3 regions of the Arthrobacter sp. BG5 genome follow, and region 2 is predicted to be linked to each of the others. Evidence: riboswitches for the same ligand, from Rfam matches in the RefSeq annotation. Region 2 holds a riboswitch; each other region holds the start of a gene.
What was found. Region 2 has a riboswitch for S-adenosylmethionine ahead of AC1MBE_RS03945 (aminotransferase class V-fold PLP-dependent enzyme). Riboswitches for the same ligand answer to the same signal wherever they lie in the genome.
Positions count from the first base shown of each region.

Region 1: it holds a riboswitch for S-adenosylmethionine, as region 2 does, so the genes downstream of both, metX (homoserine O-acetyltransferase MetX) here and AC1MBE_RS03945 (aminotransferase class V-fold PLP-dependent enzyme) in region 2, are expected to answer to the same signal.
Region 3: it holds a riboswitch for S-adenosylmethionine, as region 2 does, so the genes downstream of both, AC1MBE_RS08390 (DUF1737 domain-containing protein) here and AC1MBE_RS03945 (aminotransferase class V-fold PLP-dependent enzyme) in region 2, are expected to answer to the same signal.

Region 1 is NZ_CM155268.1:3,307,837-3,317,678, forward strand. It holds gene AC1MBE_RS15110 (phenylacetate--CoA ligase family protein) at 1-694, shown strand, start outside; partial or broken gene AC1MBE_RS15115 (histidine phosphatase family protein) at 710-1,359, opposite strand; gene AC1MBE_RS15120 (CPBP family intramembrane glutamic endopeptidase) at 1,440-2,216, shown strand; gene AC1MBE_RS15125 (VOC family protein) at 2,309-2,947, opposite strand; SAM riboswitch class IV at 3,105-3,220, shown strand; gene AC1MBE_RS15130 (bifunctional o-acetylhomoserine/o-acetylserine sulfhydrylase) at 3,284-4,600, shown strand; SAM riboswitch class IV at 4,685-4,800, shown strand; gene metX (homoserine O-acetyltransferase MetX) at 4,812-5,948, shown strand; gene AC1MBE_RS15140 (MFS transporter) at 6,121-7,503, shown strand; gene AC1MBE_RS15145 (LysR family transcriptional regulator) at 7,613-8,512, opposite strand; gene mmsB (3-hydroxyisobutyrate dehydrogenase) at 8,681-9,583, shown strand; gene AC1MBE_RS15155 (CoA-acylating methylmalonate-semialdehyde dehydrogenase) at 9,613-9,842, shown strand, end outside.
Region 2 is NZ_CM155268.1:871,343-881,184, forward strand. It holds gene aroA (3-phosphoshikimate 1-carboxyvinyltransferase) at 1-320, shown strand, start outside; gene rsgA (ribosome small subunit-dependent GTPase A) at 304-1,419, shown strand; gene hisN (histidinol-phosphatase) at 1,500-2,312, shown strand; SAM riboswitch class IV at 2,401-2,514, shown strand; gene AC1MBE_RS03945 (aminotransferase class V-fold PLP-dependent enzyme) at 2,550-3,971, shown strand; gene AC1MBE_RS03950 (class I SAM-dependent methyltransferase) at 4,041-4,799, shown strand; gene AC1MBE_RS03955 (Nramp family divalent metal transporter) at 4,881-6,188, shown strand; gene AC1MBE_RS03960 (metal-dependent transcriptional regulator) at 6,199-6,930, shown strand; gene AC1MBE_RS03965 (aldo/keto reductase) at 6,923-7,801, shown strand; gene AC1MBE_RS03970 (MFS transporter) at 7,840-9,267, opposite strand; gene AC1MBE_RS03975 (hypothetical protein) at 9,380-9,751, shown strand; gene AC1MBE_RS03980 (hypothetical protein) at 9,801-9,842, shown strand, end outside.
Region 3 is NZ_CM155268.1:1,808,472-1,818,313, reverse strand. It holds gene AC1MBE_RS08405 (glutamate--cysteine ligase 2) at 1-658, shown strand, start outside; gene AC1MBE_RS08400 (O-succinylhomoserine sulfhydrylase) at 670-1,878, opposite strand; gene AC1MBE_RS08395 (rhodanese-like domain-containing protein) at 1,879-2,295, opposite strand; gene AC1MBE_RS08390 (DUF1737 domain-containing protein) at 2,292-2,588, opposite strand; SAM riboswitch class IV at 2,627-2,741, opposite strand; gene AC1MBE_RS08385 (ATP-grasp domain-containing protein) at 3,143-4,087, shown strand; gene AC1MBE_RS08380 (glycosyltransferase family 2 protein) at 4,074-4,808, shown strand; gene AC1MBE_RS08375 (aminodeoxychorismate lyase) at 4,830-5,792, opposite strand; gene cls (cardiolipin synthase) at 5,886-7,361, shown strand; gene pabB (aminodeoxychorismate synthase component I) at 7,428-9,551, opposite strand; gene AC1MBE_RS08360 (low molecular weight protein-tyrosine-phosphatase) at 9,548-9,842, opposite strand, start outside.

The DNA.
Region 1 (9,842 bases), 1.3 Mb from region 2:
GCGGATCCGGCCCGCCGTTGTCGAGACCAGCGGCGAGTCCCTCGGCGACCAGGCCCGGCTGGCCGCGTCGCTGGGCTGCGCGGTCCACAACGTGTACGCCGCCTCGGAGTTCAGCCCCATCGCCCTGGATTGTCCGCGGGGCTGGCTGCACGTCAACAGCGACTGGGTGATCCTTGAACCGGTGGAGGAGGACTACCGGCCCACACCTCCGGGGACGGCATCCCACACCGTGCTGCTGACCAACCTCGCCAACCGGGTCCAGCCCCTGATCCGCTACGACCTGGGTGATTCCGTCCTCGCCAAGCCCGGTCCCTGCGAATGCGGCAACCCGTTGCCCGCGGTCCAGGTGGCCGGCCGGCGCGACGACGTGCTGCACCTGGACAACGCCGCCGGCGGGACGGTGAGCGTCCTGCCGCTGGCCATCACGGCGCCGATTGACGACGCCGCCGGGGTGCACCGCTGCCAGCTGGTCCAGTCCGGCCCGGCGCAGCTGCGGGTCCGGCTTGAACTGGAGCCCGGCGCCGCGGCGGATGAGGTGTGGCAGGACGTGGCAGCCAAGCTCGCCGGTTTCCTCGCGGGCCAGGGCCTGGCGAACGTGGAGCTGGTCCGGGCTGCTGAGGCGCCGGAGCAAACCGGCCCGAGCGGCAAGTTCCACCAGGTCATCGCGCGCAAGCGCGCCCAGGGCGGCTCGTAGAAGACCGGGCGGCCCTTAGAAGAACATCGGCGGGGCGTCCAGCACGGTCTCATCCACCCGGCGGTCCTCCCACTGGCTGAACGGCTTGTCCAGCTTGTACTTGCCCTGCCGGGTGCGCAGCAGCGTGCGGATCTCGGCATTGTCCGGGTTGTTCAGCGACTCGAAGTACTCCACCGACCAGTGGAACCAGCGCATGCAGAACAGCCGCATGGTCAGCCCGTGCGTGACGAACAGCGCGTTCGGGGCGTAGTTCGGCTTGGACCAGTGCCGGTACAGGGTCTCCATAAAGGAGGAAATCCGGTCATAGACGTCGGAGCCGGACTCGCCTTCGCGGAACCGGTAGAAGAAGTGCCCGTAGGCGTTGCGGAGCTCCTTCTGGTCCTCGATGTCGCCGGCGATCTGGAAGTTCGCCCAGTCCTGTTCACGCAGCCGCGGCTCTTCGATCACTCGTTCCGTGAGGGAGCCCAGCTTTAGTGCCTCCAGGGTCTGGTAGGCCCGCAGGTAGGGGGAGACGTACACGCACACCCGCTCGCCGTCCAGCTGCCGCCGCAGCTGCTCGCCGGCGGCCGTGGCCTGCTCGATGCCCAGCGGCGTCAGCGGGATCCGGGCACCCGGTTGTAGATCGAGGTGTCGGCGTTGGCGGCGGACTGGCCATGCCGGATCATAAAGATTCTCCCGGGCGCACTCACAGCCCCAGCATAGGCACGTGCAGTCAACTCCCGGCAACGGCAGGCAAGATAGGAACATGTTGGTTCCCTCCCGCCGTCGGCTGCGGCTAGAAGTCTGGATCGTCCTGGGACTGTCGCTCGGGCAGTCGGCGGTGTACTCCGTAGTGCAGCTGCTGGACAAACTGACCCGTGCGCCGCTGGCCCAGGGAACCTCGACGCTGAACCGCTCGCAGAGCAGCCGCGAGTACTTCGACCTCACCTACCAGCTGCTGGACATCATCTTCGCCCTGGTGCCGGTGGTGCTGGTGATTTACTTCCTGACCGAACACCGGCCCGCCGGCCTGGCCGCCGGCACCGGGACGTCGGCGTTCCGGAAGCTGGGCTTCAACTTCGCCCGGCCCGGCAAGGACCTGGCCCAGGGACTGGGCCTCGCCGCCCTGATCGGCATCCCCTCGCTGGGCCTGTACGCGGCCGGACGGGCCCTGGGGATTACGACGGCGATCATCCCCAGCGCGCTGGACTCCTACTGGTGGACCGTTCCGGTGCTGGTCCTTTCCGCGATCCGGCACGGGATCGTGGAGGAGGTCATTGTGGTGGGCTACCTGCTGGACCGGCTCGGCAAGTTCGGCTGGGGGATGCCGTTGGCCATCTTCGCCAGTTCCATGCTGCGCGGCAGCTACCACCTGTACCAGGGCTTCGGGCCCTTTATCGGCAACGCCATCATGGGCGTCATCTTCGCGCTGGTCTACACAAAGACGCGCCGCGTAATGCCGCTGGTGATCGCCCATGCGCTGCTGGACATCGTGGCCTTCGTCGGCTTCAGCCTCTTCGGCAAGGCGATCGGCCTCGGCTAGGCGCACCAGGCCTTAAAAGGATTCGGCCGCCAGCGGTGGGTGGCATCATTGGCACCCGCTGCTGGCGGCCGAAGTTTTTCGTGCAGGAAGCGTCAGATGGTGACGGCTCCGGAATCGGTCTCGAAGGTGACGGACAGGATGCCCGGCGTCCCGTGCGGGGCCAGCCAGTTCACGTCCACATCCTCCAGCGGCTTCTCCACCGGTTCGCCCAGCCATTCGGTGACCCGCTCGGCGGAGCCTGCGATGGTGAGCGCGGACATCTTGACGCCGCTCTCATAGGCGTTGGACGGGTGCAGGGCGGGATCGCCCTCCCACTTGAGCATGTAGGGGACCTGCGGATCCGCGATGAGGCCCAGGATGCCGATCTGCTTCCAGACCAGTTCGCGGCCGTCGGGGAACTTGCGGTTGCCGTTGACGGCCGACCGGCCCAGGCGCTCCTCGAAGGGTGCCAGGTCGTCAACCTCGACGCACCAGCCCATCCAGCCGCCGCCGGCGGCGGAACGGGCCCGGACGGCCTGCCCGAACGGCGCCTTGTCCGAGGCCGGGTGGTCCAGGACCTCCACGACCTCCAGGTACTTGTGCCCGGCAAGCGGAATAATCATGTTGCGGGTCCCGAAACGGGGGTGGACTCCGCCCTTGACGGCTTCGACCCCGAGGGCGGACGCGATACGTTCGGTGGTGGCAGCCAAGCCATCTTGTTCACAGGCGTAAGAGACGTGATCCATGCGCATGCCCTCATCTTGGCACTTTGTGATGGAGCTCTCAGCTTAGGCTGTCCTAACCCTGATGGGATGTCGTTTTCCGGGGCTCCACGGCCGGTCAACGGGCCAAATTCATATTCGTCACAAAGCTATCCAGCCGCCGTCGAGCCTTCCTAAACTGGAGCCAGGTCATGAGTGCCAGCACCAAGCCCCGGCTTGCTGGCCGGCAACCCTCCTTGCGCGGTGGGGTGCCCCGGGTGAAGACCTGGCCCTCCGGCGCCCGCCGGGAGGCAAGCGCGGCGGCAGAACCGTTCCGGTCCTGGGAGGACGGGAAGGGCCTGTGCCCAGTCACTCAGGAGATCCCCAATGTCCAACGCCTGGTCCTTTGAAACCCGCCAGATCCACGCCGGCCAGGAGCCGGATTCCGCTACCGGTGCGCGGTCGCTGCCGATCTACCAGACGACGTCGTTCGTCTTCCCCAGCGCGGAGAGTGCGGCCAACCGCTTCGCGCTCGCCGAACTCGCCCCCATCTACACCCGGATCGGCAACCCCACCCAGGACGCGGTGGAGCAGCGGGTCGCGAGCCTCGAGGGCGGCCTCGGGGCGCTGCTGCTCAGCTCCGGGCAGGCCGCTGAAACCCTGGCGATCCTCAACATCGCCGAGGCCGGGGACCATGTGGTGGCCAGCCCGAGCCTCTATGGCGGGACCTACAACCTGCTGGCCCACACGCTGAAGAAGTTCGGCATCTCGGTGACGTTCGTCGCGGACCCGGACGACCTGGAGCAGTGGCGCGACGCCGTGCGGCCCAACACCAAGCTGTTCTTCGGCGAGGTGGTGTCCAACCCGCGGCAGGACGTGCTGGACATTGAGGGGGTCGCGGACGTGGCGCACCGGGCCGGGGTGCCGCTGATCGTGGACAACACCCTCTCCACCCCGTACCTGATCCGGCCGCTCGAGTGGGGTGCCGACATTGTGGTCCACTCGGCCACCAAATACCTCGGCGGTCACGGCACCGCGATCGCCGGGGTCATCGTCGACTCCGGCAACTTCGACTTCGGCAAGGACCCGGAGCGCTTCCCCGGCTTCAACACCCCCGACCCCACCTACAACGGCCTGGTCTACGCCCGTGACCTCGGGGCGGACGGGGCGCTGGGCGCCAACCTGTCCTTCATCCTCAAGGCCCGGGTCCAGCTGCTGCGCGACCTCGGCTCCGCCGTCTCGCCGTTCAATGCGTTCCTGATCTCCCAGGGCATCGAGACGCTGAGCCTGCGGATGGAACGGCACGTCGCCAACGCCCTCAGGGTCGCTGAATGGCTGGAGGCCAGGGCCGACGTCGAATCCGTCGCCTACGCCGGGTTGCCGTCCAGCCCCTGGTACGAGCGTGGCCGCAAGTACGGGCCGAAGGGAACCGGCGCCGTCGTCTCCTTCAACCTGGCCGGGGGAGCGGAGGCCGGCAAGCGCTTCGTCGACGCCCTCGAACTGCACTCGCACGTGGCGAACATCGGCGACGTGCGGTCCCTCGTCATCCACCCGGCGTCGACCACGCACAGCCAGCTCTCCCCGGAGCAGCAGACGGTGGCCGGCGTCAACCCCGGCCTGGTCCGTCTCTCGGTGGGACTTGAGCACATCGACGACATCATCGCGGACCTCGACGCCGGGTTCCGGGCGGCCAAAAACGCCTGAGGCACGCGGCGCCAGCGGGACCGGGTGTCACACAGCCGTCACAATCTTCGCGCTTGCGCCGCCGGGTTTCGTAGAATCGAGGCAGGTCATGAGTGCCAGCGACAGCCCCGGCTTGCTGGCCGGCAACCCTCCATTTGCGGCGGGGTGCCCCGGGTGAAGACCTGGCCTGCCGGTCAGCTGACGGCGGGCAAGCGCGAAGTTAGGTCCTCACATGACGATTGCCGTCACCCGCACGGGTGTACCGGAATGCAAGCCCTCCACTGTTCCTGATGGGACGGTGCAGTACCTCCCGATCGGTTCCCTGGCCCTTGAATGCGGTGCCACCCTGCCGGAGGTCACCCTCGCCTACGAGACCTGGGGGACGCTGAACGCCGACGCGTCCAACGCCGTGCTGATCGAGCACGCCCTGACCGGAGACACCCATGTCACCCGCGGTGCCGAAGAAGAGCCGGGCTGGTGGGAGCAGCTGGCCGGCCCGGGCGCCCCGGTGGATACGGACAAATACTTTGTGGTGTCGATCAACATCCTCGGCGGCTGCTACGGCTCCACCGGGCCGTCCACCCCGGCGCCGGACGGGCAGCCCTGGGGTTCGCGGTTCCCGCTGGTCACCCTGCGGGACAGCACCGCCGCCGAGGCGCGGCTCGCCGACGCGCTGGGGATCAGCAGCTGGTATGCCGTGATGGGCGGCTCGCTCGGGGGAGCGCGTGCGCTGGAGTGGGCGGTCAGCTACCCGGACCGGGTGCGGCGCTGTGCCGTCATTTCGATAGGCGCCAGCAGCACTGCCGAGCAGATCGCGTTCGCCCAGGCCCAGACCCTGGCGATCCGCCAGGACCCCAACTTCAACGGCGGGGACTACTACGGAGGCCCGGAACCGGACGCCGGCCTGGCCCTGGCGCGCCGGATCGCCCACATCACCTACCGTTCCGCCGCAGAGCTGGACGGCCGTTTTGGCCGGAACGCCCAGGCGGCGGAGGCCCCGCTGGAAGCCGGCTCGCTGGCCGGCCGGGGCCGGTACCAGGTGGAGAGCTACCTGGACCACCAGGGCAACAAGCTGGTCCGCCGGTTCGACGCCAACAGCTACATCGCCATTACCGAGGCGCTGATGAGCCACGACGTCAGCCGCGGCCGGGGAAGCCTGGAGCAGGCTGTTTCGCGGGCCACCGCGGAGTTCTTTGTGGCGGCCGTGGACTCGGACCGGTTGTATTTCCCGGCCCAGTCCCGTGAACTTGCCGGCGCCCTGCCGGGCGAGGTGCCGGTGCACGTCATCGAGGCGCCGATCGGCCATGACGGCTTCCTGACCGAAATCGGGCAGCTCAGCGAGCAGCTCCGGAGCAACTTCTTCGCCTAGCCGGGACCAGCACGTGTGCATTTTTGCAGACGCCCTCTGCGCGATTGGTCGTTGAGCCTTCCGCGCCCGCAGTCCATACTCGTGGAGAATGACGCCGTGTGTCCCAACTCACACACACGTTAGTCAGCCCAATGGTCCACAGGGTGTCGAAGGCGACACCGAAGGAGTTCGCATGAGCACGGAAAACGCCGCCGCAAGGCGCGCAGAGGACACCGACGTCAAGGCGTCAGGTCTCAAGAAAGTAGTGGCAGCCTCGATGGCCGGCACGGTGGTGGAGTGGTATGAATTCTTCCTCTACGCCTCGGCGGCGACGCTGGTGTTTGGCAAGATGTTCTTCCCCAATTCCGGAACGGAACTGGACGGCATTATCGCCGCCTTCCTGACCTACGCGGTGGGCTTCGTTGCCCGCCCCATCGGCGGCATCGTCTTTGGCCACTTCGGAGACAAGTTCGGCCGCAAGCAGCTGTTGCAGCTCAGCATCATTCTGGTCGGCGTCTCGACCTTCCTGATGGGCTGCCTGCCGAGCTTCCAGCAGATCGGCTACTGGGCTCCGGCACTCCTCGTCTTCCTGCGCTTTGCCCAGGGCTTCGCCGTCGGCGGTGAGTGGGGCGGCGCCGTCCTGCTCGTCGCCGAGCACAGCCCCAGCAAGTCCCGCGGCTTCTGGGCCAGCTGGCCGCAGTCGGCGGTCCCGATGGGCAACCTGCTTGCCACCGGCGTGCTCTTCCTGCTGTCCTCCATCCTGTCCTCGGCGGACTTCCTCGGCTGGGGCTGGCGGATCGCCTTCTGGCTCTCCGCCGTGATCGTGGTCATTGGCTACTACATCCGCACCAAGGTCCAGGACGCCCCGATCTTCCTGGAAGCGCAGAAGGAAGTTGTTACGGAAAACAAGGGCTACGGCGTGGCCGAGGTCTTCCGCCGCTACCCCCGCGGCGTGTTCACCGCCATGGGCCTGCGTTTTGCCGAAAACGTCCTGTACTACCTCGTGGTCACCTTCTCCATCACGTACCTGAAGGTGATCGTCCAGGCCGACACCTCGCGCATCCTGCTGCTGCTCCTCGTGGCGCACTTCATCCACTTCTCCGTGGTGCCGATGGTCGGCAAGCTCTCCGACCGCTTCGGCCGCAAGCCGGTCTACATGGCCGGCGCCGTCCTGGGCGGAACCTGGGGCTTCTTCGCCTTCCCGATGATGGACACCAAGAACGACTTCATCATCCTCGCCGCCATCACCATCGGCCTGCTCTTCCACGCCCTGATGTACGCCGGGCAGCCGGCCATCATGGCCGAGATGTTCCCGACCCGGATGCGCTACTCCGGTGTTTCCCTGGGCTACCAGGTCACCTCGATCGTGGCCGGTTCGCTGGCCCCGATCATCGCCAGCTCGCTGCTGGGTCAGTACAAGTCCTCCACCCCGGTTGCCATCTACCTGCTGGGCGCCTGCCTGGTCACCATCGTGGCGGTCTACTTCCTGAAGGAAACCCGCGGCATCTCGCTGCACGACGTCGACGCCGCCGACGCCCAGGGCACTGCCGACCTGCTCGCCGCAGGAAAGAAGTAGCTGGCGAACAGCTGAGTAACCCTAAGAACAGGCAGCCCCCGTCCCCGCGTTGCGGGGACGGGGGCTGCTGTTGTCCGGGAAACTCCGGCGCAAACGCGGCGAACCCGGCTCAGCCCGCCAGCACGTCCTGGCGTTCGGCGACCTCGGCCCGGACCGCCGCCACCACCGCCTGCACCGGCGCCGAACGCAACGATTCGGCCCGCGCCACCGCCCAGATCGGCAGCTGCCGCTGGAAATCGTCCGGCAGCACCGGTACGAATCCGGATTTGCCGACGACGAGGAAGTTGGGCAGCAGCCCGATCCCGGCCGCACGGCGGACGGCCTCCAGCTGGGCGAAGATGCTGGTGGCCTGGAAGCTGGACCGCGGCATCGGCAGCTGGGTGGAGCGGTGGCCCAACTCGGCGACCTGCAGCGCCGATTCCACGTAGGAGACGAAGCCGTGCTGCCGGACGTCGTCGAGCGTCTCCGGAAGCCCGTGGCCGCGCGCATACTCCGGGCTGGCGTACAGCCGCAGGAAGTAGTTGGACAGGAAAATGGTCTGCGCATTGCTAACCTCCATGTTGCCGACCACCACCTCGAGGTCCACCCCGGAGCGGTTCTGGCTGACCTTGCGGGTGGCGCTGAGCATCTCCACGTTCAGCAAGGGATGTTCCTGCTGCAGCCGGACCAGGGCCGGGGCGACGAATTCCGCGCCGAAGCCGTCCGGGGTGCTGATCCTAACCAGGCCGGAGAGCACGTCCTCGGTCCGGGCGATCCGGCCGGACAGGGCGCCCAGGGTGGTTTCGATGGCCTCGGCCGCCGCCACCGCCTGGGACCCGAGCTCGGTCAGCTCCCAGCCGTGCGGGCTGCGTTCCAGCGTCCGGCCGCCCAGCTGCTTGTCCAAAGCCAGGATCCGGCGCGAGATCGTGGTGTGCGTGGTGCCCAGCGTCTCTGCGACCGCGTTGAACCGGCCCAGCCGGGCCACGGTCAGCAGGATCAGCAGGTCGTCCGGACTGGGGAGCCGTTTCAAGTCCACCTTTGGCCTTTCCTAGCAGCGCATAACCCTGAGCCAATGTGCATCACTGCACATGGCATCTTCACTTTTTCCCCTTGATTGCACTGTAACAGGGTGTGATGGTTGACACGGAAACATCCGGCACTTGCGCCGGACACAATGCAAAGCAAAGGAGCTTATGCCATGGCAGTTGTCGCCTGGATTGGACTGGGAAACATGGGCGGGTCCATGTCCGTGAACCTCGCCAAAGCCGGAAACGAGGTCCGCGGCTTCGACCTCAACCCCGAGGCCGTGGCGGCAGCCGAGGCCGGGGGAGTCAAGCCCGCCGGCAGCATCGCCGAGGCGGTGAACGGCGCCGACGTCGTCTTCACCATGCTTCCCAAGGGCGAGCACGCCCGGGCCGTCTACCTGGGCGAAGACGGCGTACTGGCCCACGCCGACACCAGCACCCTGCTGGTGGACTCCTCCACCATCGACATCGCGTCGGCCCAGGCCCTGCACGACGCCGCCGCGGAGGCCGGCTTCCGCTTTGTCGACGCGCCCGTCTCGGGCGGCATGAGCGGCGCCAAGGCCGCCACCCTTACCTTCATGATCGGCGGGGAAGCCGGCGCCGTCGCCGACGCCACCGAATACATCCGCCCGATGGCCGCCAACATCATCCCCACCGGCGGCGCCACCACCGGCCAGGCCGCCAAGATCTGCAACAACCTGATGCTCTTCATCAACCTCGCCTCCACCGCCGAGGGCGCAGTGCTCGCGGACCGCCTGGGCCTGGACAAGCAGGTCTTCTGGGACATCGCCTCCGTCTCCTCCGGCGACAGCTGGGCGCTGCGCACCTGGTACCCGGTGGCCGGCGTCGTGCCGACCGCCGCCTCGAACAACGATTTCGCGCCGACGTTCACCGCCGAGCTGGCCAACAAGGACATCGGCCTGGCCATCAGTGCCGCCCGCGACACCAACACGCCGCTGGAGATCGGCGAGCACGTCCAGCAGCTTTTCCAGCGGCTCATCGACGGCGGCCAGTCCGGCACCGACTGCTCCGCCATCGTCAAACTGGTCGACGGCTCGTTCGAGTCCGCCAAGTAGCCCCCAACTTTTAGAAAGAGATCCTCCCCATGGAACGCATCCCGCACTTCATCAACGGCGCCCTGGTGTCCGACGCCGACCGGTACGGCCCCGTCTTCAACCCCGCCACCGGCGAGCAGGAGAAAGAGGTGGCCCTCGCCTCCGCCGCCCGCGTCGAGGAAGCCATCGCCGCCGCCCGCGCCGCGCTGCCCGGCTGGCGCGCCACCAGCCTGGCCAAGCGCACCAGCATCTTCTTCAAGGTCCGCGAACTGCTGATGCA
Region 2 (9,842 bases):
TTGCGCACCTGCGCGGACATGAAACGGACCGGCTCGCGGCGCTGGTGGCCGAGATCAACCGGCTCGGCGGCGACGCCGAAGAGACCGCCGACGGACTGATTATCCGCCCGGCCGCACTGCACGGCGGCGTCGTGCACAGCTACGCCGACCACCGCATGGCCACCGCCGGGGCCATCCTCGGCCTCGCCGTGCCCGGGGTGGAGGTCGAGGACATTGCCACCACGGCCAAGACCATGCCCGATTTCCCCCGGCTCTGGGACGCCATGCTGGCACAGGGTGCCTCCGCCGGGAAGGACGCCGCCGGTGGCCCGCAGCACTGACTCCTGGGACGAGTCCGACGTCCGGATCCGGCCCAACAAAAAAGGCACCCGGCCCCGCACCAAGGACCGGCCCAGCCATGACGACGCCGTCACCGGGCGCATCATCACGGTTGACCGCGGACGCTACACCGCCGTCGTCGGCGAAGGCACCGGCACGGAACGCAAGATCATCGCGGCCCGCGCCCGCGAACTGCGCCGCAATCCCGTCGTTGCCGGGGACTTCGTCTCCCTCGTCGGGGACGTCAGCGGCGAGCCGGACACGCTGGCGCGGCTGGTCAAGATCCAGGACCGCCGCACCCTGCTGCGCCGCAGCGCGGACGACACGGACCCGATCGAACGCGCCGTCGTCGCCAACGCCGACCAGCTGGTCGTCGTCGTGGCCGCAGCGAACCCGGAACCGCGCACCGGGTTCATCGACCGCGCCCTGGTGGCCGCCTACGACGCCGGGATCGAGCCGCTGCTGCTGGTCACCAAGGCGGACGTCAAGGATCCCGCCGAACTGCTCGACAACTACCGGCACCTCGACTTCCCGGTGATCATCTCCAAGACGGCGGATTCGGCAGCTTCCGGCATCGACGCCCGCTCCGATGACGGCCTGTCCGCCCGGCTGGACAAGACCGCCGTCTCGCAACTGCGCGCCTACCTCGACGGAAAAGTCACCGTCATGCTGGGCCACTCCGGCGTCGGCAAATCCACCATGGTGAACGCGCTTACCGGCGCCGAACGTGCCACCGGCGGCGTCAACGCCGTCACCGGCCGCGGCCGCCACACCTCGTCCTCCGCGCTGGCGCTCAAGGTCAACGATGCGCCCGCCGGCAGCTGGATCATCGACACCCCCGGCATCCGCTCCTTCGGCCTGGCCCATGTGGACCCGGACCGGATCCTCCGCTCCTTCCCGGACCTGGCGCCCGGCACCGAGGACTGCGAGCGGGGCTGCAAGCACGATGCCTCCGCCGTCAACTGCGGGGTGGACGCCTGGGTGCAGGGCGGCCACGCCGGCCCGTCCGGCCCGGCCCGGCTCGCCTCGCTGCGCCGGCTGCTCGGCACCGATCCGCGGCTGGAAGCGCAGGACACCAAGGAACTCGGCAGCGTCTCCTAGCAGCGCCTCCCGAGCGGGTCTCCTGGCAGCGGCGACGTGGCCTCCCGGCCTGCGGCGCGTTTTGGCGGTAGTTTGGAGGCATGAGTCAACCCGCTTCGAGCTACAACGATGACCTGCGCCTTGCCCATGTACTGGCAGATTCCGTAGATTCCCAGACCATGAACCGCTTCAAGGCGCTCGACCTTCGGATCGAGACGAAGCCGGACCTCACTCCCGTCACCGACGCCGACAAGGCCGCCGAGGAAGCCATCCGGGGGCAGCTGTCCCGCTCCCGCCCCCGCGACGCCGTCCTCGGCGAGGAGTTCGGCAGCTCCGGCCACGGCTCCCGCCGCTGGATCATCGACCCGATCGACGGCACCAAGAACTTTGTCCGCGGCGTTCCCGTCTGGGCCACCCTGATCGCCCTCGTCGATGAAGGCGAGCCCGTGGTCGGCGTCGTCAGCGCCCCCGCCCTTGGAAAACGCTGGTGGGCCGCCAAGGGCGCCGGCGCCTACACGGGCCGCTCGCTGGCCGCCGCCAGCCGGCTGAAAGTCTCGAACGTCTCCCGGCTGGCCGACGCCTCGCTGTCCTACTCGAGCCTGGGCGGCTGGAAGCAGCGCGGCAACCTCGACGAGTTCCTCGGCCTCACCGAGGAGGTCTGGCGCACCCGCGCCTACGGCGACTTCTGGTCCTACTGCCTGGTGGCCGAAGGCGCCGTGGACATCGCCTGCGAACCCGAACTCAACCTCTACGACATGGCGGCGCTGGTCCCGATCGTGACGGAAGCCGGCGGCCGCTTCACCTCACTCGAGGGTGAGGACGGCCCTTTCGGCGGCAACGCCCTGGCCACCAACTCCATCCTGCACTCGGAGGTCCTCAAGCGCCTCAACCCCGGGCTGGACGACCTGCTCTAGCCGGCCCGCCCACGGCAGGCCGTAACACAACGCTTCATATTCCTCCCTCCCTTTTCCATGCGCCGGACCATGTCCTAGGCTCGAAACAGGTCACGAGTGCCAGCGCTAAACCCCGGTTTGCTGGCCGGCAACCCTCCATTCGCGGCGGGGTGCCCCGGGTGACGACCTGGCCGGTCCGGAGCGGACCCGGCAAGCGCGGATCCCCCTGTGCGCGGGGTCCTTTTCGAGCGAGGTCCCATGACGACTGCCACCATCCCCACCCACCCCGCGACCGGCGCGCCCCTTTCCGAGGCACGCTTCGACGCCGCCCGCCGGCCGCTGTCCGCCGTGTCCGGCGCCGAGATCCAGGCCCCGCTGATCCAGGGCGGCCAGGTCCGCTACGCCAACCTCGACTACGGCGCCTCTGCCCCGGCGCTGTCCGTGGTGTCCGCCTATCTCAACGAGATCCTGCCCTACTACGCCAGCGTGCACCGCGGCGCCGGCTATGCCTCCCAGCTCAGCACCTCGGTGTACGAAAACGCCCGGAACATCGTCCGCGGGTTCGTCGGCGGACGCCCGGACGACTCGGTGATCTTCACCCGGAACACCACTGATTCGCTGAACCTGCTGGCCGGCTGCCTGCCCGTTGCCGGCGGCCAGCACACCGGCGAGGTGGTTTACCTCGACATCGAGCACCACGCCAACCTGCTGCCCTGGCAGAACGTCCCGCACCGCAGCGTCGTCGCGGCGCCCACCCTGGCCGGCACCCTGGCACGGCTCCGGGCGGAACTCGCCCACGGCGACGTGAGCCTGCTGGCCGTCACCGGCGCATCCAACGTCACCGGCGAAATCCTGCCGATCCGTGAGCTGGCCGCCCTGGCGCACGAATTCGGCGCCCGGATCGCCGTGGACGCCGCCCAACTGGCCCCGCACCGCCGCATCAACATCGCCGCGGACGACGTCGACTACCTCGCCTTCTCCGGCCACAAGCTCTACGCCCCATTCGGCGCCGGTGTGCTGGTGGGCCGGCCGGACTGGCTCGACGCCGGCACCCCGCACCTGGCCGGGGGCGGCGCCGTGCGGGACGCGCGGCTCGACACCGTCAGCTGGACCACCGGTCCCGCCCGCCACGAGGGCGGCTCCCCCAACGTCCTCGGCGCCGCCGCGCTGGCCCGCGCCAGCCAGGTCATCGAGGCGCTTGACGAACAGCAGTGGCACGCCCACGAGGACGCCATCCGCTCCTTCCTGGTGGAGGGACTGCAGCGGATCGACGGCGTAAGCGTGCACCACATCTTCGAGGACACCACCCGCGGGGAAGGGCCCGGGACGATCGGCGTCGTGAACTTCTCGGTCGCCGGGTACGACGCCGGCCTGGTCGCCGCCTACCTCTCCGCTGAACACGGCATCGGCCTGCGCGACGGCCGGTTCTGCGCCCATCCGCTGCTGAAGCGGCTGGGCCTGCCGGCCGGGTCGCTGCGCGCCAGCTTCGGCCTCGGGTCCCGGCTCGAGGACGCCCAGCGGCTGCTTGCCGGGCTGCAGGAGCTGCGGCGGGGCGGCCTTGGCTGGGACTACGTGGTGGACGCCGGCCGCTGGGTGCCGGCCAACGACACGCGCAGCTACCCGCACTGGGCCCCGAACACCCCTGGCACCGCCGGCGCCGCCCCCTGCACCCTCGACTAGGGGCCCGCCTCCGGCCGCGTGCGGTAAATTCGGAGGGTACTTACCTATTGCTGCCGAAGGAGATCGCACGTGGCACGCGGCGGCCCCAAACTCCACCACCACCGGCGGCAGGAGCTCGGGCAGAGCTTCCTGGACGGCGGCGAGCACTACGACCGGGTCCGGCCGGGCTACCCCGCGGACTCGGCCGACTGGCTGATCCCCGCCGGGGCCCGGGACGCCGCCGACCTCGGCGCCGGCACGGGCAAGTTCACGGCGCTCCTGGTCGAACGGGGGCTGAAGACCGTGGCCGTGGATCCGTCCCCGGACATGCTGGGACAGCTGCGCCGCGCGTTGCCGGACGTCACCGCCGTCGAGGGCACCGCCGAACATACCGGCCTGGCGTCCGGGGCGTTCGACCTGGTCACGGTGGCCCAGGCCTGGCACTGGTGCGATCCCCTGCTGGCCAGCACCGAGGCTGCCCGGATCCTCCGCCCGCACGGCATCCTCGGCCTGATCTGGAACCAACTGGACACCTCGGTCCCCTGGGTGCACCGGCTCTCGCGCATCATGCACGCCGGGGACGTCCACAAGCCGGACTTCAGACCGCCGCTGGGACCGGAATTCACCGGGCTGGAAAGCCACCTCACCCGCTGGGAGGACCCCGTCACCAGCCAGGACATCATGGAACTGGCCAAGTCCCGCAGCTACTACCTGCGGGCAGCTGAGGTGACCCGCGCCAAGGTGCTCGGCAACCTCGACTGGTACCTGCACGAGCACCTCGGGCACACTCCCGGCGAGGTCCTGCCGCTCCCCTACCTGACGCAGAGCTGGCGCGCCGCCAAGGTCTGAGGTTCCCGCATTGCACTGAGCGTACGCCGCGCCTATTATTTCGGTGTGCCTAACTTTCCTGTGTAGGCACCCTGGAACTTCATGGGAGCCGCAGTGCTGGACGTCACCGGACACGAACCCCGGCCCGCGGGGCCGCCGCCCGCCCGCAGGGTCCGGGGCCGCCGCCGTGCCCTGCTCGGCCTGCTCGGCCCGGCGTTCGTGGCCGCCATCGCCTACGTGGATCCCGGCAACGTCGCCGCCAACCTCACGGCCGGCGCGCAGTACGGCTACCTGCTGGTCTGGGTCCTCGTCGCGGCGAACGTGATGGCGGTGCTGGTCCAGTACCAGTCCGCCAAACTCGGCATCGTCACCGGCAAGAGCCTTCCCGAGATCCTCGGCGAACGGCTCCGGCCGGTGTGGCGCCGCGCGTTCTGGGTCCAGGCCGAAATCGTGGCGGCAGCCACCGACCTCGCCGAGGTGGTGGGCGGCGCCGTCGCGCTGTACCTGTTGTTCGGCCTCCCGCTGCCCCTCGGCGCCGTGATCGTCGGCGGCATTTCCATGGCACTGCTCGCCGTGCAGAGCCGGAACCAGCAGCGGCCCTTCGAGTTCGTCATCATCTTCCTGCTCGGCATCATCACCGTCGGGTTCCTGGCCGGACTGTTCATCAGCCCGCCCGATCCCGGCGGCGTCGTGGCCGGACTGGTGCCCGGCTTCCAGGGCCCGGACACGGTGCTGCTGGCCGCGAGCATGCTCGGCGCGACCGTGATGCCGCACGCCATCTACGTCCACTCCGCACTCTCCCGGGACCGGCACCGCCCGAACCCCCATCTCCACGTCCCGCCGCACGCGATGGCGCGGCTGGTCAAGGCCACCCGCTGGGACGTCGTCGCGGCCCTGGCCGTGGCCGGCATCGTCAACATCGGCATGCTGCTGCTGGCCGCGTCCACCCTCGGCGGTGAGGACGGAACGGACACCATCGAGGGCGCCCACGCCGCCATCACCGCCAACCTCGGCCCGGTGGTCGGTGTGGTGTTCGCCGTCGGACTGCTCGCTTCCGGCCTGGCCTCCACCTCGGTGGGCTGCTACGCCGGCGGCACCATCATGCAGGGCCTGCTGAAGATCCGGATTCCGCTGATGACGCGCCGGGTGCTCACCCTGATCCCCGCGGTCGTCCTGCTGGCCGTGGGCTTCGACCCCACCTGGGGGCTCGTGCTCAGCCAGGTGGTGCTCAGCTTCGGGATCCCGTTCGTCCTGGTTCCGCTCGTGGTGCTGACCAGCAGCAAGTCCCTGATGGGCCGCTTCGCCGACGGGATGATCCTGCGCGTCGCCGCGATCGTCAGCGTGGTCCTGGTGGTGGCACTGAACCTGGTCCTGCTGTGGCTCACCTTCACCGGCGCCGCCGGACGGTAGGCTTGGGGCTGTGAAGACCAGTCCGCCCTCCTCCTCGATCGAGGATTACGTCAAGGTCATCTACTCCTTTACGGAGTGGCAGGACAAGCCGATCACCTCCACCCAGCTGGCCCAGCGCCTCGGCGTCGCCAATTCCTCCGTCTCCGAGATGGTCCGCAAGCTCAAGGACCAGGGCCTGGTGGACCACAAGCCGTACAGCGCCGTCACCCTGACCGACGACGGCGTGCGGCTGGCCCTCTCGATGGTCCGCCGGCACCGCCTGATTGAGACCTTCCTGGTCCAGGAGCTCGGCTACCGCTGGGACGAGGTCCACGACGAGGCGGAGCTCCTGGAACACGCCGTCTCGGACACCTTTATCGAGCGGATGGCCGCCAAACTGGGCAACCCGGTCCGGGACCCGCACGGCGACCCGATTCCCGCCGCCGACGGCTCGGTCCTGATGCCGCCGGCCTACCGGATGAGCGAGCTCGACGAGGGCCACACCGGCCGGATCACCCGGATCAGCGACGAGAACCCGGAGTTGCTGCGCTACCTCGCCGCCGAGCAGATCGACCTCGACGCCGACGTCGAAGTCCTGGGCCGGAAGCCGTTCGGCGGCCCGCTCGTGGTCCGGATCGGCGCAGGGTCAGCGCTTCGCGACATCGACCTCGCCGACGAGGTGGCCTCCGCGCTCTGGGTGCACAGCGACGCCGCCCACTCCGGCTGCAGCGTCACCAGCCAGGAGGAGCGAAAGAATGCTTGAGCAGAGGCCCTTTGGAAACACTGGAATCGAGGTCTCCATCGTGGGGCTCGGGGCCGGCCAGATCGGCGAAAGCGACGTCACCGAGGCCGAAGCCGCCGAGGTGCTCAACGGAGCGTTGGATCTCGGCGTCACGTTGATCGACACCGCCGCCAGTTACGGGTTGAGCGAAGAGCGGATCGGCCGGCACCTCGGCCGGCGCCGGGACGAATTCGTGCTCTCAACCAAAGGCGGGCCCGGGATCAACGGTCAACCGGACTGGTCGCCGGGCAGCGTGCTTGGGAGCATCGAGCAGTCGTTGCGCTTGACCCGCTCGGAGCGGATCGACATCTTCTACCTGCACTCCTGCCCGCTTGACATCCTGCGGCGCGGGGATCTGCAGGACATCCTGGACCAGGCCGTCGCCGCCGGCAAGATCCGCGTCGCGGGCTACAGCGGGGACAATGAGCCGCTCGCCTTCGCCGTCGACTCCGGCCGGTTCGGGGCGATCGAAACCAGCGTCAACATCGCCGACCAATGGAATCTCCGGAACGTCCTCGGCCGGCGGCCCGACCTCGGGGTGATCGCCAAACGGCCGATCGCGAACGCGCCGTGGCGCTTCGTGGAGCGGCCCGCCGGGAACTATGCAGAACTCTACTGGGAACGGCTTCAGGCTCTGGCACTGGACCCGGACGGCCTGGATTGGGCCGAGTTCGCCTTGCGCTTCACGGTATACGCGCCGGGTGTGCACACCGCCATTGCCGGCACGGCCAAGCTGGCCCACCTGCGCCGGAACATCGCAGCCGCCGGCCGCGGACCGCTTCCGGCTGCTGCCCTGGAAGGCATCGACCGCGCCTGGCGCGCCGTCGGCTCCGCATGGCCGGCGTCGACCTGACGGCCGGGGGCGCGTAGCCGCCCGCAGTTGCCCGGCCGCTAAGCCGGAGCCTCCGCTGCCCCGGTGGCCCCGTTGCCCCCATTGTCTCCGTTGTCCCGTGGCGGGTTCCGGATCCCGACGGCGGACGCTGCGGCCCCGGCGATGAAGAGTCCGGCGGTGACGGCCGCCGTGCCGTGCAGACCCGCCGTCGTGATCACCGGACCGGTGATCAGCCCGGCGAAGGCGATGGCCACCAGCCCCGCGATGCGGGCGACGGCGTTGTTCACGGCCGAGCCGATGCCGGCTTCCGCAGGGTCCACGGCGCCCAGGATCGCCGCGGTCAGCGGCGCCACGGTCACGGCCAGGCCGATCCCGAAGACCACCAGCCCGGGGAAGACCTGGCCGAAATAGTCCAGCGGCAGGCCGACGCCCAGCAGCATCAGGAAGCCTGCCGCGCACAGCAGCGGCCCCGCCGTCATGAACCAGCGCGGGCCGTAGCGGCCGGACAGTGTGCCCATGCGCGCCGACAGCAGCAACAAAATCGCGGTGGACGGCAGCAGGGCGAAGCCGGCTGCGGTGGCACCCAGGCCGGCAACCTGCTGCAGGAAAAGCCCCAAGACGAAAAACCCGAGGCTCAGCGCACCGTAGATCACCGTGGTGGCAATGTTGCCCCAGCCGAAGTTGCGGATGGCGAAGAGCCGCAGCGGCATCATCGGCGCCGGGGCGCGCCGCTCGTGCAGCAGGAACCCGGTGAGGCCGGCCACGCCGAGCACCAGTGGCAACCAGACCTGCGGGGCGCCCCAGCCAAGGCTCCCGCGTTCGATGAAGGCGTAGACGACGCCGCCCAGGCCGACAATCGCCAGGACGGTTCCGGTGACGTCGATCGTGCTGCCGGGAGCCCGCCCCAGGTCCAGTTCACGCAGCCGGCGGAGCGCGGGCCAGACAGCCACCGCCGGGACGATGTTGAGGAAAAAAATCAACCGCCAAGTGAACAGGTCCACCGAAATCCCGCCCAGCACCGGGGCCGCGACGATGGCGCCAGAGGTCCACGCCGACCATTTGCCGATCGCGGCGGACTGGGCCGGGCCGCTGAAGACCGTCACAATCAGGGCCAGCGAGCTGGGCACCAGGAGGGCACCCGCGACGCCCTGCAGGCCGCGCGCCAGGATCAGCGATTCGCCGTTCCAGGCGAGGCCGCAGAGGACGGAGGTGGCGGTGAAACCGGCCAGCCCCCACTGCAGGACCCGCACCCTGCCGAACTGGTCCGAGAGGGAGCCGGCCACCAGGATCAGCGCCCCCAGGGTCAGCAGGTAGGCGTCCACCACCCATTGCTGGACGACCAGGCCGCCGCCGAGTTCCCGGTCGATCGCCGGGAGGGCAAGGTTGACCACCGAACCGTCCAGAAAGGCCATAAAGGACGCGATAATCGCCACGTACAGCACGCGCTTTTCAAGGCTGGACATGGCTGCGGCGGGGGTGCCGGACATGGCTGCTGCCTTCCTCACTGCCTGCCTGACGGCGGGGCACCGGGTTTGGGATGAGCCTAGCACCGGGTGCCTGCGGATCGGCCGGGGTGCCCGGATCCCGTAAAGTTGAGGGATGGTTACAAGACGTGAAGCTGCCCAGATCCTTGATATTCCGCTGGAAATGGCGCACCGTCACGGCCTTCCGTCCCGCCTGACCGACGCCGAACTGGGCGAGCTGCTGGACAGTCCGCCGGCCTGGCTCCTCCAGTCCAAAGCAAACCGGACGGGCAAACGGCCGGTCTGGGTCCAGCTGACCTGCGCCGTCTGCGGATTCTCCGAGGCGGCCCGGCCGAAGAAGTGGTGGCCGGAGTTCAGCCACGTCTGCTGCGCCCACCACGCCCCCTACGAACTGCCCGCCCTCGGCGCCGGAGAAGTCCGCAGCGAGTACGAGGGCGTCGGAAGCCGCTTCATCGGCATCGTGGACGTTGCGGTACCCGAGGCGTAGCCTTAAAAGCACGGGCTCATCCCGGGCCCCCACCTTTAGGGAGCGCGCAATGCCTGACAAGTCGCCGCACCGGCACCTGACCAAGAAGCCG
Region 3 (9,842 bases), 940 kb from region 2:
CCAGGCCTGGAACCGCTGGCCGGCGGCCGGTCCCGCCATGATCTTCGGGAGCCTTCCGGTCTACCGGCGGGTGGTCACGCGGCTGCTGGAGAGCGGGGTGCTGTTTGACGAAGGCATGGTCTACTTCGATGCGCGGCTGGCCCGGTACCACCCCACCGTGGAGGTCCGGGTCGCGGACGTCTGCCTGCGCGCGGAGGACGCGGCGCTGATCGCGGTGCTGGTGCGCGCGCTGGTGGAGTCCGCCAGCCGGGAGTGGCGCGACGGCGTCGACCCGGCCCCGGTACCGACCGTGCTGCTGAAGATGGCCGCCTGGCAGGCCAGCAACTGCGGGCTGCGCGGCGAGCTGCTGGACTTCGGCAGCTTCCGGCCCGCTCCTGCCGCCGAGGTGGTGCATGCGCTGGTGGACTTCGTGGCCCCCGTCCTGGCGGAGCAGGGCGAGCTGGAACTGGCGCGCCGCGGCGTGGACAGGGTCCTGGCGAACGGCACCGGGTCGCAGCTGCAGCGCCAGGCGCTCTGCGCGCCCGGGATGGACACGCCCGCCGACGGCGCCGGCCTGGCCGCCGTCGTCGCCCACGCCGTGCGGGTCACGACGCACGGCGCGGACGCCGGGCCGGCGTCGGACCCGGCCCCCGTGCTGTCGCCGGTGCGCCGGGACTAGCTGCGCCGGCGCTAAACCTGCTTGAGTGCCTGCCCGAGGTCGCGGATCAGGTCCTCGGCGTCTTCCAGGCCCACCGACAGCCGGACGACGCCGTCGCTTAGCCCGATCGCGGCCCGGCCGTCGGGTCCCATGGCGCGGTGCGTCGTGGTGGCCGGATGGGTGATCAGGGACTTTGAATCACCGAGGTTGTTGGAGATATCGATGATCCGCAGTGCGTCCAGCAGCGCAAAGGCTGCCTCCTTGGCGGAGCGGCCGGGCGAGGGTGAAAGTTCGAACGTCAGCACGGTGCCGCCGGCCTTCATCTGCCTGGCGGCGAGCTCGTGCTGCGGGTGGGACGGCAGCAGCGGGTACTTGACCCAGCTGACCGCGGGCTGGGCCTCGAGCCATTCGGCCAGCCGCAGCGCCGAGGCGGAGGAGTGGTTCACCCGCAGGGCCATCGTCTCCAGGCCCTTGCTCAGCACCCAGGCGTTGAAGGCGGACAGGGCGGGGCCGGTGTGGCGCATGAGCTGCTTGACCGGGCCCTCGATGAACTCCTTGGTGCCCAGGATCGCGCCGCCGAGCACCCTGCCCTGGCCGTCGATGTGTTTGGTGCCGGAATACACGATCACGTCCGCGCCGAGTTCCCCGCAGCGCTGCAGCAGCGGAGTGGCGAAAACGTTGTCGACGACGACGGTCGCGCCGGCGGCGTGCGCCAGTCCGCTCACGGCGGCGATGTCCACGATTTCCTGCATCGGGTTCGACGGCGACTCGAAGAACACGGCCGTCGTCGGCACGGCCAGCGCCGAGCGCCACTGCTCAAGGTCGGGGCCGTCCACGAACACCGTCTCCACGCCCCAGCGCGGCAGGATCTCGTTGAGGATGACGAAGCAGGATCCGAAGAGCGAGCGGGCGGCGACCACCCGGTCACCGGCCCCCAGCAGCGCCCCCAGGGCGGTGAACACCGCGGACATGCCCGACGCCGTCGCGAAGCATGCTTCGGTTCCCTCCAGCAGCCGGAGCCGCTCCTGGAAGGTGGCCACCGAGGGGTTGCCGTAGCGGGAATAGACAAAGCGTTCGTCCTCGCCGGTGAAGGCGCGCTCCGCCGCGGCGGCGGATTCATAGACGAAGCCTGAGTTCAGGAAGATCGGTTCGGTGGTCTCCTGGAACCCGGTGCGGTCGAGTCCGCCGCGGACGGCCTGGGTGTCCGGGCTCCAGCCCTGGGCGTCGGGATTAAAGCTCACTTAGTGCTTTCCGGGGTTGGTGGGCAGGCCGCGGTTTTTCCAGCCGTTGACGGTCCGATGTCCGGCCGGGCCGGGTTCGCCTTCGAAGCCCTCGAGAACGTTGTAGGCGGTGAAGCCCGCGGCCGTGGCGGCATTCGCTGCGGCGACCGAGCGGGCGCCGGAACGGCACAGGAAGATGAGCTCTGCGGCCGGCTCCGGCGCCTGCTGCTGCAGCTGTTCCAGGAACTGCGGGTTGGGCGCTCCGCCGGCCAGAGTCCACTGGACGAACAGGGGTTCCTGCCGTTTTCCGGCGGCGGAAGGGGTGGCCGGGGTGCCGATCCGGGCCCACTCGCCCTCGGTGCGGACGTCCACCAGGACGGCGCCCGCCTCAAGCCTGGCCCATGCTTCCTCCGGGCTCAGGTCTCCGGCGTAGCTCATGCGTGGCCCTCGCCGTCGAACTCGACGACGTCCAGCTCATCCACCGCATTGGCGACGGCAGCGTCCGCGCTCGCGATGGCGGCCGGCAGCACGACGGCCTGCGCCACAATCACGGTGCTGCCGTTGAACGTCGCGGAGGGGCTGCCATGCAGGACATAGCCCTCGGCCAGTGCGGCGGAGACCCGTTCGCAGAAGCTGCGGTCATCGGGGCCGGTGAACAGGCGGTAGGCCAGCCTCTGTTCGGCGGCCGGGCCGGGGGCGGCGGAGGACGGGGCGGGGGCTGTGGCGGGCACAGCGGGTGCGGACGCGTCGGGCACGACGGATCTCCTTACTTTCACGCTTGCAGCTCGAATTCTCGATATGCCGAGTATTCACCTGAGGCACCCCGCCGCGAAAGGGAGGGTTGCCGACCGGCCAGTCAGGGCTTGGCGCCGGGTCTCATTACTCCACGAAAACGTAGCACTTCCGGTGCCGTCGGGACCGGCGCGGTCGTCATGTTAAGTCACGCGGCCGCCGTGGCGGGCGCTTCCAGCCACGGCATGGGCGCGGGTAGCGCTGGCAGCAACCCCAGTACTCGTGAGCATCCGGCGCAGTGCCTGCCGGGCAGATTCGGGTAGTTCCTACTCGGGATATCCCTGGCACCCTCGCCTTGACTGGGACGGGCACGACCGACGTGCCAGCAGATTTCCGATGGATTAACCAGCAATTTGCCCGGCGCGGCACTGGGGCACCCGGCACGTCTACGAAGGAACTGGATTTTTATGGTCTCGATTCACGGCTTACGCTTTGCCTCCCTGGTCCCCCTTCCGGCCGCGGCGTTTCGCTGTGGCACTGGTACGGACCGCCTGTGAAGCCCCGGGTGCTCGTCACCGGCGCGGGCGGATCTGCCGGACGGGCCGTCGCGGCCCAGCTCAGAGCGCGGGGCGTACCCGTCCTGGGTACCGACGTCCGCGAACTGCCGGCGGGGTCGGGGATCACCGCCGTCCGCGTCCCGCTGGCCTCGGATCCGGAACTGGTCTCGGCGCTCCGCCGGCTGGTGGCGGCCGAAGACGTGAACGTTCTCATTCCTACCGTGAGTGAGGAGCTGCCGCAGCTGGCGGCCTTCCGGCCCGCCTTCGGCCCGGACGTCCGTGTCATCATTGGCGAGCCGGGACCCGTGGCGCTCGCCCACGACAGGCTCTTTACCGCGTGGCGGCTTCAATCGGCCGGTGTGGCCGTCCCGCGGTTCGGGGTCCCACGGGATTTCTCCGGCGCTGAGGCCGCCATGGAAGCGCTGGGCGGACCGGTGGTCGTCCGGCCCCGGGTCTCCTGCGCCGGCAGCGGCGTGACCGTCATCGACGGAGGCAGCGACGTGGACTGGCACAGGCTGCCGGAAGGCCGGATCGTGCAGGAATTCATCCCGGGAACCGCTTACGGCCCGATGGTCTTCGGCACCCCGGTGCAGAACGCGGCCGCCCCGTTCGTCGTCGTGATCGAAAAAATTGCACCGGCCGGGGGGAAAGCAGGAAACGCGGCGGCCGCCCGTCGGGTCCAACCCGGCGAGGCCATGGACGTGGGGAATGTGGCCATGGCGGCTGTCCGCGCGCTTGGGCTGACCGGCCCCGTTGACGTCGATGTCCGGCGGCGTGCCGACGGGACGCCGGTGGTGCTCGGTGTGACCGCCCGGTTCGGCAGGAACAGCGGGCTCGCCCCGGAAATGCTCGACGCCGTTCTAGGGGCTTTGACACTGCCATCGTTCAACCCGGCATCCTTCCGGCAGTTCCCACGGGTGCACAGCAATGCCCTGGTCTGAGGTCGGCGCGGCCATGCGGCGTCGCCGCGGGGTGCCCACCCTGCTGGACATGTGGCCGACCGTGTCGATCATTGTGCCGGCCTTCAACGAGGCGGCCCGCATAGAGAGCTGTGTACGCTCCATCCAGCTCACCAGCTACGACCGTTACGAAGTGGTGCTGGTCGACGACGGCTCGACCGACAACACGTTCGAACTGATGAAGGGCGTGGCCGCGGCCGATCTCCGAATCAAAGTGCTCAGCCAGGCCAACGCGGGCAAGGGTGCCGCCCTGAATCTGGGCTTACGGCACGCATCCGGCGAGGTCGTGGTGTTCATGGATGCGGACCTGGTCCTCTCACGGAACACCGTCAAACGGGTGCTCCAAGGCTTCGCGGACGAGCGTACCGGCGCGGTCTGCGGCGGCGCCCGGCCGTCCACGTTGCACCCGGAGTGGCGCCGGATACCATCCTCCTTGAACCGCGGTGCCGGGCTGCTCCGGAACGCCCTCGCCATGAGCGGCTGCCTGCCAGGCCGCCCCGGCAACATCAGAGCGGTATCCCGGGCCGTGCTTGAGGAAATCGGCCCTCTCCGGGAAGACGTGCTGGGCGGAGACCTTGAACTGACCAGGCGGGTGCGACGCGCCGGCTACCGGGTGGCCTTCGCCCCGCGTGCCCTTGCCTACGCCGATACTTCAGCGACCACCACGGGGGACCGGTTCCATCGCCCAAGGGCCCGGAGCTGAGCCGCGAAATGGTCCGCGGTCCTACTCGATAGTTGCGAAGAGCGCGTTGAGCTCCGCCGTGAGCTGGCGCCGCAGTTCCGGTGTGCCGATCTCCTTGCCGTCGATGTGGTTGACCGGTGCGAGGAGCCGGATGCTTGAGATGAGCCAGACAGCGTCGGCGTCGTACAGGTCCTCGGGAACCAGCGGACCGTAGCCGAGCTCCCAGCCCGCGGCCTTGGCTGCCGTGAACAGCGCGCCCTGCGAGGTTCCGGGGAGGATTCCACTGTCCAACTGCGGGGTGATCAGCCGGCGCACGGTGCGGACGCCGCCGGCGCCGTCGTCGGTGGATTCCAGGTGCGCCAGCAGCACGGTCGACGTCGGACCTTCCAGGACCCGGCCGTCCGCGGAAGCGAAGATGACATCGTCCGCGCCCTGGTGGTGGGCATACCGGAGCGCCGCCATGTTCACCGCGTAGGACAGCGTCTTGGCGCCGAGCAGCAGCCACGGGGCGCGTTCGCCCACCTCGCTGTCATAGCCGCGGTCCAGCAGGATGACGTCGATTCCGGTCTCGCGCTGCACTCGGCCGGCGGCCGGGGGAGGCGAGGCCTGCACCCAGCACGTCGGTGCGGAGTCGCCCTCGACGCCACGGGTGGCGAGCAGTTTCACCACCACCTCGTCAGTCGCGCCCGCCTCGTCCGAGGTCCCGTCCGGGCCGCGAAACTCGCTGATGGCCGTCCCGATCGCGCGGCGCCAGGCGTCCTCGTTCGGGATGGCCAGTTCCAGGGCGCGGGCGGAGCCGGCCAACCGGCTCAGGTGGGCCTGCAGCTTGCGCGGCCGTCCCCCCACCACCAGCAACGACTCAAAAACGCCGTCGCCGCGCGTCGCGCCCTGGTCCGTGGCCATCAGCTGCGGCTTGGACGAGTCGGCGATGCGGCCGTTTTCAAACGCGGGATCGAGGAACACCAGCACCGTCGGGCGGGCCGGAACAGAGGCGGGGGTAGTCATGCCTTCAGCTTAGTGCGGTGGGTAAAGGGATAGGATTTGACGATTGCCCGTTCCGGAACTGTTCCGCGGGTCTGGATCATGAGGGGTTCGCCTGTGTTGTGGCCATTTTCGCTGGCGGAATCACTTCCGTCCTGGGTAATCCTGATCCTGACCGTCGTGGACCTCGCCATCCGCGTCCTGGCCCTGGGCATCATCCCGGGCAACCGTCGTCCCACCACGGCCATGGCCTGGCTCCTAATCATCTTCTTCGTCCCGGCCGTGGGCCTGGTCCTCTTCCTGCTCTTCGGCAACTTCCGGCTCTCCCGCAAGCGCCGGGCGCAGCAGGATGCCGTGAACACCCGGGTGCGCGCCGGCACGTCCGAACTGGCGATGCTGGAAAGCCGCTACGAGGGCCCTGAATGGGTGTCTTCCGCGGCGGAACTGAATAAAACCCTGGGTTCGCTGCCAATGGTGGACGGCAACCACGTGGAGCTCCTGCCCGGCTACCCGGACTCGATCAGGGCCATGGCGGCCGCCGTCCGCGAATCCGAGTCCTTCATCAACGCCGAGTTCTACATCCTCAGCTCTGACCACATCACGGACGAACTGCTGACGGCGATGGAGGAGGCCGCCGAGCGTGGCGTCGAAGTCCGCCTGCTGTTCGACCACCTGGGGACCTTGCGGATCAAGGGCTACAGCAAGCTCATCGCCCGGCTGAAGGCCAGCAAGATCCGCTGGCGGCCGATGCTGCCGCTGCGGCCCGTGCACGGGCAGTGGCGCCGCCCGGACCTGCGCAACCACCGCAAGATCATGGTGATCGACGGCGAGGTCGCCTTCACCGGTTCGCAGAACCTGATCGAGCCCTCCTATAACAACCCCCGGCACCGCAAGGTCGGCCGGGAATGGGTCGAGCTGATGGCCTGCCTGCGCGGCCCGATCGTCACCACACTCAACGTCGTCTTCGCGACCGACTGGCTCAGCGAGACGGATGAGTCCCTGGAACATCAGCTGGCGCACCGGCCTGAACTCCACGCCGGCAACGTCACGGCCCAGGTGGTGCCCAGCGGCCCCGGCTTCATCACCGAAAACAACCTGCGGCTCTTCAACACGCTGATTTACTCGGCGCAGCACAAGATCTCGATCTGCAGCCCCTACTTCGTCCCCGACGATTCCCTCCTCTACGCGGTGACGACGGCGGCGCAGCGCGGCGTCGACGTCGAACTTTTCGTCTCGGAGAAGGGTGACCAGTTCCTGGTCCATCACGCCCAGCAGTCGTACTATGAGGCGCTGCTGGAGGCCGGGGTGCGGATCTACCTCTACAAGGCCCCGTTTGTGCTGCATGCCAAGCACTTTACGATCGACCACGAGGTTGCCGTGCTGGGTTCCAGCAACATGGACATGCGCTCCTTCTCGCTGAACCTTGAGGTCTCGGTGATGCTCCTGGGCGAGGACATCGTGCGGCGGATCAGCGCGGTGGAGGACACCTACCGGGGCATCTCGCGCGAACTGACGCTCGAGGACTGGATGAAACGCCCGGTGGGGGTGAAGTACGTGGACAACGTCGCCCGGCTCACCTCCACCCTGCAGTAGGCATCCTGCCGCTGCCGGCCGTGCCGACGCCTAATCCGGTTCCCGCGCCTAATCCGGTTCCCGCGGCTAGCCCGGCGGGAAGCCGGCGCCGAGCGCCGAGAGCACGCCGAAGGCCTTGGTCCGAATCTCCTCATATTCTTCCCGGGGCGAGGAGTCCGCGGTGATGGCCCCGCCGACGCCGAGGCTCACCGCGGTGCTGTGGCCGGGGCCCGGGCCCGCCACCAGGGTCCGGATGGCCACCGCGAGGTCGGTGGCGCCGCTGAGCGAAAAGTAGCCGATCGCCCCGGAATAGACGCCCCGCGGGGCCGCCTCGAGCCGGTCCAGGATGGCCATGGTGCTGACCTTCGGCGCACCGGTCATGGAGCCGGCCGGGAAGCAGGCCGCCACAGCCTCGGCCCGGGGCATGCCGGGACGGAGCTGCGCGTCAATGGTGCTGACCATCTGATGCACGGTGGCGTAGCTTTCGATCGCGCAGAGCCGGCTGACGGACACGGAGCCGGGTACCGCGAAGTGGCTCAGGTCGTTGCGCAGCAGGTCCACGATCATGATGTTTTCGGCCCGGTCCTTGGGCGAGGATTCAAGCTCCCGGCGCAGCAGTTCGTCCCGGGCGGCGTCCTGGTCCCGGCGCCGGGTGCCCTTGATCGGTTCGGCCCGCATGGCGCCGTCGGCGTCGATCCGCAGGAAGCGCTCCGGCGAGGTGCTGGCCACGGTGAGCTCCCCGAGGCGCAGGAAGCTCGCAAACGGCGCCGGGTTGCGCCGGCGCAGCGCCAGGTAGACCTGCCACGGATCGAGCTCCCCGGCGGGCACGGTGGCCGTCAAGGCCGTGGTGAGGCAGACCTCGTAGCTGTTGCCCTCGGTGATTTCGTGCTGCGCCGTGGCGATCTTGGCCTTGTACTCCGCTTCGGTGTCCCGGGCGCGGAAATCGAGGGTGGGTGCGGTGCCGAGGCAGCGCGCGACGCCGTCGCTGCCGCCGTCTCCGACTCTGCCCTCTCCGCTGTCGCCCGGTCCGCCGCCTTCCGCGGCCGTGACGGCGGCGCGGGCCGCGGCGAGCCAGTTCCCGGCGTCCGCGGATTCCAGCGCGAGCAGCCACACTGTCCGCTCCCGGTGGTCCAGGACCACGGCGCGTCCGGCGAAGATCAGTCCGGCATCAGGGGTGTCGGCGGCGACGTTGCTGCCGCCGGTCTCGCGCTTGAGCTCGTAGCCGAGGTAGCCCAGCCAGCCGAGCGTGAACTCGCACGGGTACTCCTCCGGAGCGCGCAGGGCCCGGCGGCCCCAGACCCCGTCGAGCCAGCGGAAAAATCCTCCCTCGGTCTGCACGGTGGCATTGCCCACGCGCACCCAGGTCCGGCCGGACCGGTGCCGGACCGACTGGCCGTAACGGCCGCCGTCGTCCGCCAAGATGCTGAAGCGGCTGTGTTCGGCGGCCTCGCCGCCCGGATCCAGGCCGCCCGCACCCTGGCCGCGCCGGCTTTCCCCGGTCCCCTCGGCGAGGGAGGAGTCCAGCCACACCGCGTTCGGCGAGCTGCCGTAGAGCGTTTCGAAGAGCCGGGCGGCGTCCGGGGCGGCGTCGATCCGCTCGGTCCTCAGCTGCAGCCCGCGGCGGGCTGCAAGCTCGGGGAGCAGCGCCGGTGCCAGGCCCGGAAGGTATTGGAGGGTTTGCAGTACCTCGGCCGGGGCGGCGCCGTCGGCGAGGTTGAGCACCCGAACGTCGGCGCGTGAAGGCACGTCGTCGGTGGCCAGCCACTCGTCTTCCTGGTCGGCCCATTGCTCCCAGTAGGGTTCGTAGCTTGCGCCGTCGCGGGCGAGGGCCCGGATGCGGCGGTCGTGCTCGGGGGAGTCGGTCCAGACCACGGCGTCGAGGAACGGCGCTGCGGCTGCGGCGGCGGCGCCCACGCCCTCGACGAGGACGATTTCGGCCGGCTCAGTGACCCGAGTGGCGCCGTCGTAATGCCGATCCCAGTCCCAGCTGACCCAGCGGGCCGGTTCGCCGCGGCGCAACGGGGCGAGGACGGTGGCGGCGTAGCGGTCGATGCCCGCGGCCAGGCCGTTCCAGCCGGGGTAGATGTCCTCGAGATGGAAGAGCGAGACCTTGTGGTGCTCCCGGAGCCGGGCCCCGAGCTCGATGGCCAGGGTGGTCTTCCCTGCGCCGGAGCGTCCGTCGATGGCGATGATGACGGGTACGCGGCTCATGAACTAGAGCGTACCCGCTGCCCCGTGCCGTCCCGGTGCGTCCGGTCCTGCAGCCGGTCCTGCAGCCCTGTGCCGGCCGGCCGCCGGGCGGCGCGGACGTGCGCCAGGATGCCGGGGATGGCGGCGTGGATCAGCTCCCAGGTGGTGTCAAAGTCGGTGTGCCCGCCGTACCAGGGGTCCTCGATCCCCTGGTCCAGCGGATCCCTGCCGGCCACGGCGGGATCAAAGCTGCGCAGCATCCGGATCTTCGCGAGTGAGGCCTGGTCCGGGGCTGTCTGGCGGAGCCAGCCG